DNA from 3 places in the Janibacter sp. FSL W8-0316 genome. Region 1 is predicted to be linked to each of the others. Evidence: predicted binding sites of a transcription regulator. Region 1 holds the regulator's gene; each other region holds the start of a gene.
The links. Region 1 encodes LexA, which represses DNA repair genes until DNA is damaged. Its sites were predicted from a motif close to TCGAACANNTGTTCGA; they were not measured.
Positions count from the first base shown of each region.

Region 1 (3,246 bases):
GGTGCGGGACCCGCGACGGGCGCTCGGCTTGCCGGCGGTCTCGGTCATGCTGCTTCTCCTCGATCCGTGTGGTGACGGTCTGCTGCTGGTCGGTGTGGAGTGCTGGTCTGGTCTAGGGAGCGGGCGCGTGCTCGGCGCGCAGCCGCTCGATGGCGGTCTCGAAGTCCTCGAGCGAGTCGAACGACTGGTAGACCGACGCGAAGCGCAGGTAGGCGACCTCGTCGAGCTCGCGCAGCGGCGGCAGGATCGCCATGCCCACCTCGTGGGCGTCGATCTCGGCGCTGCCCTGCGAGCGGATGCTCTCCTCCACGCGCTGAGCGAGGATGGCGAGCTGGTCCTCGGTGACCGGTCGGCCCTGGCAGGCCTTGCGGACACCGGCGAGCACCTTGGCCCGGCTGAAGGGCTCCGCCGCACCGGACCGCTTGGTCACGGTCAGGCTGGCGCTCTCCAGGGTGGTGAAGCGCCTGCTGCACTCGGGGCACTGACGGCGGCGCCGGATGGCGCTGCCGTCCTCGGTCGTGCGGCTGTCGATGACCCGGGAGTCGGTGTGCCGGCAGAACGGGCAGTGCATGCCTACTCCCTTCGATCGACGCCGTCCTGTGGACGGTGCGGTGGACAGATCTGGGGACGAAACCCCATTTCCTGTGGAGAACCGGCTTCATCCTGTGCACTAGATGTGGACGAATGACAACGGTGTAACCACTAGATGTAGTGACCATTAGAAACCCTTGTGAGCCGCGACGCAAGTCCCCCGGCAGGTCGGTCGACGAACGGCACATCGGCCGCCTCCACGCGCTGTGGAGACGGCCGATGGCGGGCCCGGGCTGGGTCGAAGAGCCCGGGAGTCAGGGGCGCCTCAGGGCGCGGGGATGGTCAGCGTCTGACCGGCGTGCACGTGGCTCGAGGGCAGGTCGTTGGCCAGCTGGATGCGGGTGACGGCCTCACGGGTGGGCACGTCGGACAGCTCGGTGGCGGCGATCTGACCCAGGGTCTGCCCGGGCTCGACCGTCACGGTCTGCGGCGTGGCGGCCGGGCCGCCGAAGGCCATCGTCGCGCCGGCGATGCTCGCGACGAGCACGGTCGTGGTCGTGATGGCCAGGCGCCCACGACGGGTCAGGCGAAGGGAGGCCGGCGCACGGTCGGTGACCGCGTCACCCGTCGGCACGGAGACGAGGTGACGGGAGCGTGCCGGCCGGCCGGGGCGCACGTCGATGCGGACGGGGGCGGCGGTGAGAGCGGTCATGCGGTCCTCCTCGTGGCGGCTCTGTCGAACCGGTGTTCGATAGAACGTCTGTACGATGTCTAGCACGGCTGTTCGAAAGAAATCAACAACACGCTCGAACATGTGTTTGAAATACGTGTTCGACCGGCCTACTGTCGGTCACACCGAGAAGTTGACCAGCGACCACCGACAACGGTGTCGCGGCAGACGGACGAAGGGGTCGAGATGGGCGACGAGGACAACATCCACCAGCTCCCGCAGCGGGACACCGGCGACGGGCTGACGGTGCGCCAGCGCAAAGTGCTCGAGGTGATCCGCAATGCCGTCGCCACCCGTGGTTACCCGCCGAGCCTGCGCGAGATCGGTGAGCTCGTCGGGCTGACCTCCCCCAGCTCTGTCGCCCACCAGCTCTCCTCCCTCGAGCGCAAGGGCTACCTGCGGCGCGACCCCAACCGCCCCCGCGCCATCGAGGTCATCTCCCCCGACGGCGAGCCGACGCCGACCGAGCCCGCCGCGGTCGCCGACATGGCCGGCATGCGTGGTGGCGCGAGCGCCGACGACGAGGTCGTCGACCCGACCGGCTCCGGCGACGAGCACCCCGAGGCGAGCTATGTCCCCGTCCTGGGCCAGATCGCCGCCGGCGTCCCGATCACCGCCGAGGAGGTCGTCGACGACGTCTTCCCGCTGCCCAAGCAGATCGTCGGCGAGGGCTCGCTCTTCCTGCTCAAGGTCGTCGGCGACTCGATGATCGACGCGGCGATCTGCGACGGCGACTGGGTCGTGGTGCGGCAGCAGCCGAGCGCCGACAACGGCGACATCGTCGCCGCGATGCTCGACAACGAGGCCACGGTCAAGACCTTCAAGCGCAAGGACGGCCACGTGTGGCTGCTCCCCCACAACCCCGCCTTCGACCCCATCGACGGCGACCACGCGACGATCCTCGGCAAGGTCACCGCGGTGCTGCGGCGCCTCTGACCTCCACCTCCACGAGGTCGACGAGGGAGCGAAGGGAGTCCCCCAGCTCCCCGTCGACGCGATGGTCGACGAGGTCGTCGCCCCGGGTCGGCCCCCGGGTGATGAGCGAGACCGGGATCCCGCGCCTGGCCGCGTGCCGGACGAAGCGCAGCCCCGACATCACCTGCAGCGAGCTGCCGAGGACGAGCAGGCTCGGCGCCGCGTCCACGAGGTCGAAGCAGTGCTGGACGAGCGGCTTGGCGACCGCCCCGCCGAAGAAGACGACGTCTGGCTTGAGTGTGTCCGCACCGCACTGATCGCACGCCGGCGCGACGAAGCGCTCGACGTCGACCGCGTCCAGGCGCACGTCGCCGTCGGGCCGGATCTCGTCGCTGTCGACGTCGAAGCCGGGGTTCTGCGCAGCCATCCGCGCGTCGAGCGTCGGCCGGTCGATGCGTGCGCCGCACGTCAGGCAGACGACCTCGACGAGGTTGCCGTGCAGCTCGACGACATCGCGCGTGCCGGCGGCCTGGTGCAGGCCGTCGACATTCTGCGTGATGAGCGGTCCGACCGCGCCGAGCTCCTGCAGTCGGGTCACGAGGTGGTGCGCTGCATTGGGCCGGGCCGCGTGGAAGCGTCTCCAGCCGACGAAGCTGCGTGCCCAGTAGCGCTGCCGCGCCTGGCTGCTCCCGACGAACTCGGACAGGTGCATCGGCGTCACCCGGCGGGTGCCGTCTGGCCCGCGGTAGTCGGGGATGCCGCTGTCGGTGGACATGCCCGCGCCGGTGAGCACGAGCGCCGGGCCAGCGCACAGCACGGCTGCAATCTGCTCCGTGACCGCCTCGGACGCATCTGCCATGGACCGATCGTAGGTCGGCGCGACAGACCGGTGGAACCAGCCGCCCCCGGCCGACGTCGCAGTCCACGAGGATGGTCACCACCACCCGCCGCCGGAAGGACCCGTCGTGCGACTCCCCCTTCGTGCCGTGTCACTCGTCGCCGCCACCGGGCTGCTCGCCGCGTGCGCTCAGACCACGGCCGATCCGCGATCGACGTCCCCGAGCTCCTCC
Region 1 is NZ_JBBOQX010000001.1:3,429,788-3,433,033, reverse strand. Features, by position in the region: gene NYE39_RS16795 (vitamin B12-dependent ribonucleotide reductase) at 1-48, opposite strand, end outside; gene nrdR (transcriptional regulator NrdR) at 113-571, opposite strand; gene NYE39_RS16785 (LysM peptidoglycan-binding domain-containing protein) at 857-1,243, opposite strand; gene lexA (transcriptional repressor LexA) at 1,448-2,197, shown strand; gene NYE39_RS16775 (NAD-dependent protein deacetylase) at 2,172-3,035, opposite strand; gene NYE39_RS16770 (hypothetical protein) at 3,142-3,246, shown strand, end outside.

Region 2 (3,246 bases), 3.3 Mb from region 1:
ACCTGCCCTCCCCCGGGCTCGTCGCCTATCTCGACGGCAACTCGCTGGGGCGCCCCCTTCGCGCCACCGCGGAGCGGATCGCCGACCTCGTCGCCGGGGCCTGGGGCACGCGGCTCATCCGGTCGTGGGACGAGCAGTGGATGGAGCTGCCGCTGCGGCTCGGTGACCGGATCGGCGAGGTCTGCCTGGGCGCCGCCGCCGGCCAGACGGTCGTCGGCGACTCGACCACGGTCATGCTCTACAAGCTGCTGCGGGCAGCCGTCGCCGCGGCCGGTCCGGAGCGACCCGAGATCATCCTCGACACCGAAAACTTCCCCACCGATCGCTATGTGGCAGAAGGCATTGCGGCCGAGACCGGCGCGCAGCTGGTCTGGCTCGAGCCGGACCCGGCGAAGGGGGTCACCCCCGATCTCGTCGCCGGCGCCCTGACCGACCGCACCGGTGTCGTCCTGCTCTCCCACGTCGCCTACAAGTCGGCCTGGATCGCCGACCTGCCCGAGATCACCCGGCTCGCCCACGACGCCGGCGCGCTCGTCCTGTGGGACCTGTGCCACTCCGTCGGCGTCGTGCGCAGCGACCTCGACGCGCACGGTGTCGACCTCGCGGTGGGGTGCACGTACAAGTTCCTCGGTGGCGGGCCGGGGGCGCCGGCCTTCGGCTACGTCGCGGCGCGCCACCAGGAGCGGCTGCGCCAGCCGATCCAGGGGTGGATGGGGCACGCGGACCCCTTCGTCATGGGGCCGGGGTACCGGCCGGGCGCGGGGATGCGCGGGTTCATCTCCGGCACTCCCCCGGTGCTCGGCATGGTCGGCATCGAGGACACCGTCGACCTCATCGAGTCCGTGGGGCTGGATGCGGTGCGCGACAAGGCTGCCCGTCTCGGGCGCTTCGTCATCCAAGCCGTCGACGAGGTGCTCGCGCCGCACGGCGTCCGCGTCGTCTCACCGCTCGACGACGAGGTGCGCGGCGGGCACGTGACCCTTGCGCACCCGCGGTTCCGCGAGGTGTACCGGACGCTGTGGGAGCAGGACGTCGTGCCGGACTTCCGCGAACCGGACGGGATCCGGATGGGCCTGTCGCCCCTGAGCACGAGCTACGGCGAGGTCGCCGAGGCGCTCGTCATGATCGAGGCGCAGCTGCGCGACTGATCGCGTCGACGACGGCCGGCCAGTGCGGTGAGGTCGGGTCGATGAGGTCGAAGTGGTCCGCGCCGCGCAGGACCGTGCGCTCGAGACCCGCCGACTGGCGAAGGGGGACGCTCACGTCCTCGTCACCGTGCAGGACCGTGATCCGTTGCGCTGCAGCGGGATCGGCGGCAAGGAGCCGGGTCGGGTCGAGACGGGCGTAGTGGTCGGGGTCGTCGTCCGGGGAGGCGCCCATCCAGTCGCGGACGGCGTCGGAGCCGAGGCGTTCGGCGACGGCGGCGGCGAAGTCGGCGACCGGGGCCAGCGCGACGGCTCGCGCCGGCGGCAGGTGTGGTGCGGTGGCGCGCCAGAGCACCAGGGCTCCTCCGGCGCTGTGCCCGACCCAGGCGGCGACGTCGTGACCGCCGGCGCGCAGGTGGGTGTCGAGGGCGGTGAGGTCGGCGGCGCTCGCCCCGGGGTCGCCGGGGACGCGGCGGTACTCGGCGAGCACGACCCGCCAACCCGCTGCGGCGAGCGCACGGGCCTGGGGTCGGGCGTGGGTGCGGTCGACCGCCGGTCGGAAGTAGCCGCCGTGTACGACGACGAGGGTCGGCGGTGACTGGGGCACGGGCGATTGGGGCACGGGCGATTGGGGCACGGGCGACTGGGGCACGGCGGGCTCATGGAGCTCGGCGGGCTCGTGGAGCTCGGCGGGCTCGTGGAGCTCGTAGACCTGGTCGGGCAGGTCGCCGTAGGTGACCACCTCGACGGGGCGAGGGGTCTCCCCTTCGCTCAGGAGGCGGGTGAGGGTCTCGTCTTCGCGGGCCACGGGCCCACTGTCCCACCCCGGCGATCCGCGGCCTGGGAGGGCTGTCGGTGGGCCGGTCCAGGATGGGGATGGATGGTCACGAAGGGCGGCGGCGCGCGCAGGAGCGGCGTCGGAGCGATTGTCCACAGCGAGGGTTGACCTCGAACTGGTGTTCGATTAGGTTGGAGTCATGGCAACGGTGTCAGGGGTTGAGGCGGCGATGGCGGAGCAGTTGCACCGCATCGAGGTCGCCTGGCCGCGCACGCCCATCCGACTCGCGGCGCCCACGCTCGAGGCGCTGCTGCGCCACACGCACGCGCAGGTCGACGCGATGCTGGGCACCCTGACCGACGGGTCGGATCTCGGCGACCTGCGGGCACGGATCGCGGAGGTCGAGCGACTGTCACGGAGAGTCGACGCGCTCAAGCTGCGACTGGTCGCGCGCGCCACCAAGACGGGCGCGACGACACGGGCAGGGCACGCCGACTCGGGGTCGTGGCTCGCGGGCGCGACCGACAGCGACCGCCACACGTCGGCCAGTGATGCCGACCTGGCCGACGCCTTGGGGGACACGCCCGCGCAGCCCGGTGGCGAGGGCGCAACGGACCGCGACACCACCGGCACCGGCAGCGGCCCGGACGACGGCACGAACGGCACGAACGGCACGAACGGCACGAACGGCGAGGCTGGCACGTCGGACGAGGCAGGCCCGGATGGAGACGCGGGCCCGACTGGTCAGGCCGATCCGGGCGACGACGACTCGACGCCGGGTGAGCCGGGCCAGGGCGACGGGTCCGACGCCTCCCGGGGCCCCCGATTGACGGCCACGAGCGCGGCGCTCGACGCCGGCACGATCAGTGCCGCGCACGCCAAGGTGATCCTGCGCGCTCTCGACGACCTGCCGGAGGGCGTCACGCCCGAGCAGCGCCGTGAGTGCGAGGCCGAGCTGTTGCGGCTCGCGGTCGGCCGCTCCCCCAGCCAGCTGCGTCGCGCGGCCCGCCGGGTGCTCGAGGCGATCGAGCCCGACGAAGCGGTCGTCGACGACCACGAGCAGGAACTCGTCGTCAGCGAGGAGGAGCGGGCGCTCGAGAAGGCCGCCTTCTGGATCAAGGACAACCACGACGGCACGATGACCGGCCGGTTCACGGTGCCGTGGGCCTCCGGGGCGGCCCTCAAGAAGGTCATCGACGCCATGACCGCACCGCGTCGTCGCACCGGCAGCGCGGCGGGTGCGAGCGGTGCGGCGAGTGAGAGCGGTGCGCCGAGCCACGATGCGCCATCGGCCAAGGACCGCACCCTGGACTGGCAGCACCG
Region 2 is NZ_JBBOQX010000001.1:85,574-88,819, reverse strand. Features, by position in the region: gene NYE39_RS00370 (kynureninase) at 1-1,148, shown strand, start outside; gene NYE39_RS00365 (alpha/beta hydrolase family protein) at 1,120-1,953, opposite strand; gene NYE39_RS00360 (HNH endonuclease signature motif containing protein) at 2,123-3,246, shown strand, end outside.
Region 2: NYE39_RS00360 (HNH endonuclease signature motif containing protein) is a predicted target of LexA. The motif match lies at 2,094-2,109, and genes of this name have one in related genera.

Region 3 (3,246 bases), 2.4 Mb from region 1:
CTTGGCCGGCCCACCGGGGGCGCGACGAGCCGGGCCCACGAGATCTCCGTCGTCGAGGTCGCCTTCGCCGGCTTCACCTATCTCGCCGGCGCACGCTCACGAGCGCGGAGTGGTCGGTGACGGCAGACGTCGACCGGGTCGGGGCGCGGCTGCAGGGACCCACCCTCGAGCGAGCCGTCACCGACGAGCTGCCGAGCGAGGAGGTGGTCCGCGGATCGTGCGACCGTGCGGCCCAGCTAGTGCCGGGTGCTCGCGTGCGGCTCAGTCGCGCTGGTGCTCCGGCTCGGCGTCGAGCGCCTCGGTGATGACCACTCTGGCGACGTCGTGCCCGTAGCCCTTGCGGGCGAGCATGCCCGCCAGCCTGCGGGTCTGGACGGCCCGGTCCAGGCCGTGCATCGAGCGCAGCTTCTTGGCGACGAGCTCGTGGGCGCGCGCCCGCTCGTCCTCCGGGTCGACCTCGTCGAGGAGTGACTGCGCGAGCTCGTCGTCGACGCCCTTGGCCCGCAGCTCGTGCGAGATCGCCCGACGAGCCAGACCGCGGCCGGCCTGCTTGGAGCGGATGAAGGCCTGCGCGTAGGCCTCGTCGTCGACGAGCCCGACCTCCTCGAAGCGGTCGAGCACCTCGCGGGCCACCTCGGGCGGGCAGCCCTTGCGGGTCAGCGCCTCCTGCAGCTGCTTGCGGCTCTTGGGCGCACCGGTCAGCTGACGCAGGACGACCGCTCGGGCGACCGCGTGGGGGTCGGAGTCGGCGTCTCGCGTCGCCGGCTCCGGCGGCGGAGTCGGCGGGTCGCCTGCCCGCTCCTCGATGGCGGAGACCGCCGCACGCAAGCCCTCGAGTCGCTCGTGGGTGCGCGCGGCGGCCGGCCGGTCGTGCTCGCTCATGGAAGGGGACCTGATCAGAAGTCGACCGGGACCTCGGCCGGCGTCTCCTCCTCGGCCTCGGGCTGGACCCCGATGCCGAGCTTGGTCTTGATCTTGGTCTCGATCTCCTCGCCGAGCTGGGGGTTGTCCTTGAGGAACTTGCGGGCATTTTCCTTGCCCTGGCCCAGCTGGTCGCCCTCGTAGGTGTACCAGGCACCGGCCTTGCGGATGAAGCCGTGCTCGACACCCATGTCGATGAGGCCGCCCTCGCGAGAGATGCCCTGCCCGTAGAGGATGTCGAACTCGGCCTGCTTGAAGGGCGGGGAGACCTTGTTCTTGACGACCTTGACGCGGGTGCGGTTGCCGACCGGGTCGGTGCCGTCCTTGAGCGTCTCGATGCGCCGCACGTCGAGCCGGACCGAGGCGTAGAACTTCAGCGCCTTGCCACCGGTGGTCGTCTCGGGCGAGCCGAACATGACGCCGATCTTTTCGCGGAGCTGGTTGATGAAGATCGCCGTCGTGCCGGAGCTGTTGAGCGCACCGGTGATCTTGCGCAGGGCCTGGCTCATGAGTCGGGCCTGCAGACCCACGTGGCTGTCGCCCATCTCGCCCTCGATCTCGGCGCGCGGCACGAGCGCCGCGACGGAGTCGATGACGATGATGTCGAGCGCACCCGAGCGGATGAGCATGTCGGCGATCTCGAGCGCCTGCTCACCGGTGTCGGGCTGGCTGACGAGGAGGGCGTCGGTGTCGACACCCAGCTTCTTGGCGTACTCGGGGTCGAGCGCGTGCTCGGCGTCGATGAAGGCCGCGATGCCGCCGGCGCGCTGGGCGTTGGCCACGGCGTGCAGGGCCACGGTCGTCTTGCCGGAGGACTCCGGGCCGTAGACCTCGACGACCCGGCCGCGGGGCAGGCCGCCGATGCCGAGGGCCACGTCGAGCGCGATCGCACCTGTCGGGATGACCGCGATGGGCGGACGCACGTCGTCGCCCAGGCGCATCACCGCGCCCTTGCCGTGCTGCTTCTCGATCTGGCCCATGACGTTGTCGAGGGACTTGAGCTTTTGCTCGTGGAGCTTGCTGTCGATGGCGGTGACCTCAGCCATGCCACACCTTCCTTGTCGTCGTGTCGGGCGCGTCCACCGGCGACCAGGTCCACACGGTCGGACGTGTCGTGCGCTCTGGTCAGACGCTAGGGGCCGCCACCGACAACGGTCCGCAGCTGCCGTGGGGCTGTGGACACCGGTGCTGTCGGTCGGGCACCTGTGGACAACCGTAGCCGAACACGTGTTCGAGGTCGGGAGCGACGCGCCGACACGCCGCACTCCCCCTTCGGACTACGAACGCAGGAGGGTCTCGATCCGTCGCGAGGTCGCCCAGACACCGACCGCGCCGAGCGCGACGAGGTAGCCGACGTGCCACAGCAGGCCCCACCCGACCTCGCCGAGCATGAGCCCCCGCTCCAGCGCCACCCCGTGGTAGAGCGGCGTCGCCTGGACGATCGGCTGCGCCCACCCCGGGTAGGTCCCGAGGGGGAAGAAGGTCGCCGACAGCAGGAAGAGTGGCTGGATGACGAGCATGACCCAGTCGAAGTCCACCCACGAGCGCATGAAGGTCGTCGCGAACATGCCCACGGCCGAGAAGGCCAGCCCGATGAAGACCGCTGCCGGCACCGCGAGGAGCGACCACCACGACTCGACGACGCCGACCGCGAGCGCCACGAGGTAGAAGACGAGCGCGTAGACCCCGCCCCGGATGAGCGACCAGACGACCTCGCCGACGGCGATGTCGCGCGGGCCCAGCGGGGTCGCGAGCATCGCGTCGTAGATGCGGGCGTAGCGCAGCTTGAAGAAGACGTTGAAGGTCGAGTCCATGATCGCGCCGTTCATCGCCGACGCGGCGAGCATGGCCGGCGCGACGAAGGCCGCGTATCCGACCTCCTGCCCGCCGTCGGTCACGACGACGGGCACGAGCGACCCGACCCCGATGCCCAGGGAGAGCAGGTAGAAGACCGGCTCGGCGAAGCCGGTGACGAAGGCGGCCCACTGGCGCCGGAAGCCGACGACATTGCGCTCGACGACCGAGCGCCACATCGCCAGGCCGGGCGTGAGGACACCGGTGGTCACGAGACCAGCCTGCGCGTCATGCCGGTGCGGGCATAGAGCCAGCCGGCTCCGACGAAGAGCACGAGCACCGCCAGGTGCACGAGGTCGAAGGGGGCGAAGCTCCCGTGGGCGGCAGCCCGGCACAGCTCCACGCCGTGCCACAGCGGGGTCACCCAGGCGAGCACCTCGAGGACGATCGGCAGGCGCTCGACGGGGAAGAAGGCGCCGGAGAAGAGCATGAGGGGCGTGATGACGAGCCGGTAGACGACGTTGAAGGAGG
Region 3 is NZ_JBBOQX010000001.1:1,044,599-1,047,844, forward strand. Features, by position in the region: gene NYE39_RS05095 (hypothetical protein) at 1-120, shown strand, start outside; gene NYE39_RS05100 (hypothetical protein) at 117-305, shown strand; gene NYE39_RS05105 (regulatory protein RecX) at 262-882, opposite strand; gene recA (recombinase RecA) at 897-1,967, opposite strand; gene NYE39_RS05115 (ABC transporter permease) at 2,199-2,987, opposite strand; gene NYE39_RS05120 (ABC transporter permease) at 2,984-3,246, opposite strand, start outside.
Region 3: recA (recombinase RecA) is a predicted target of LexA. The motif match lies at 2,141-2,156, and genes of this name have one in related genera.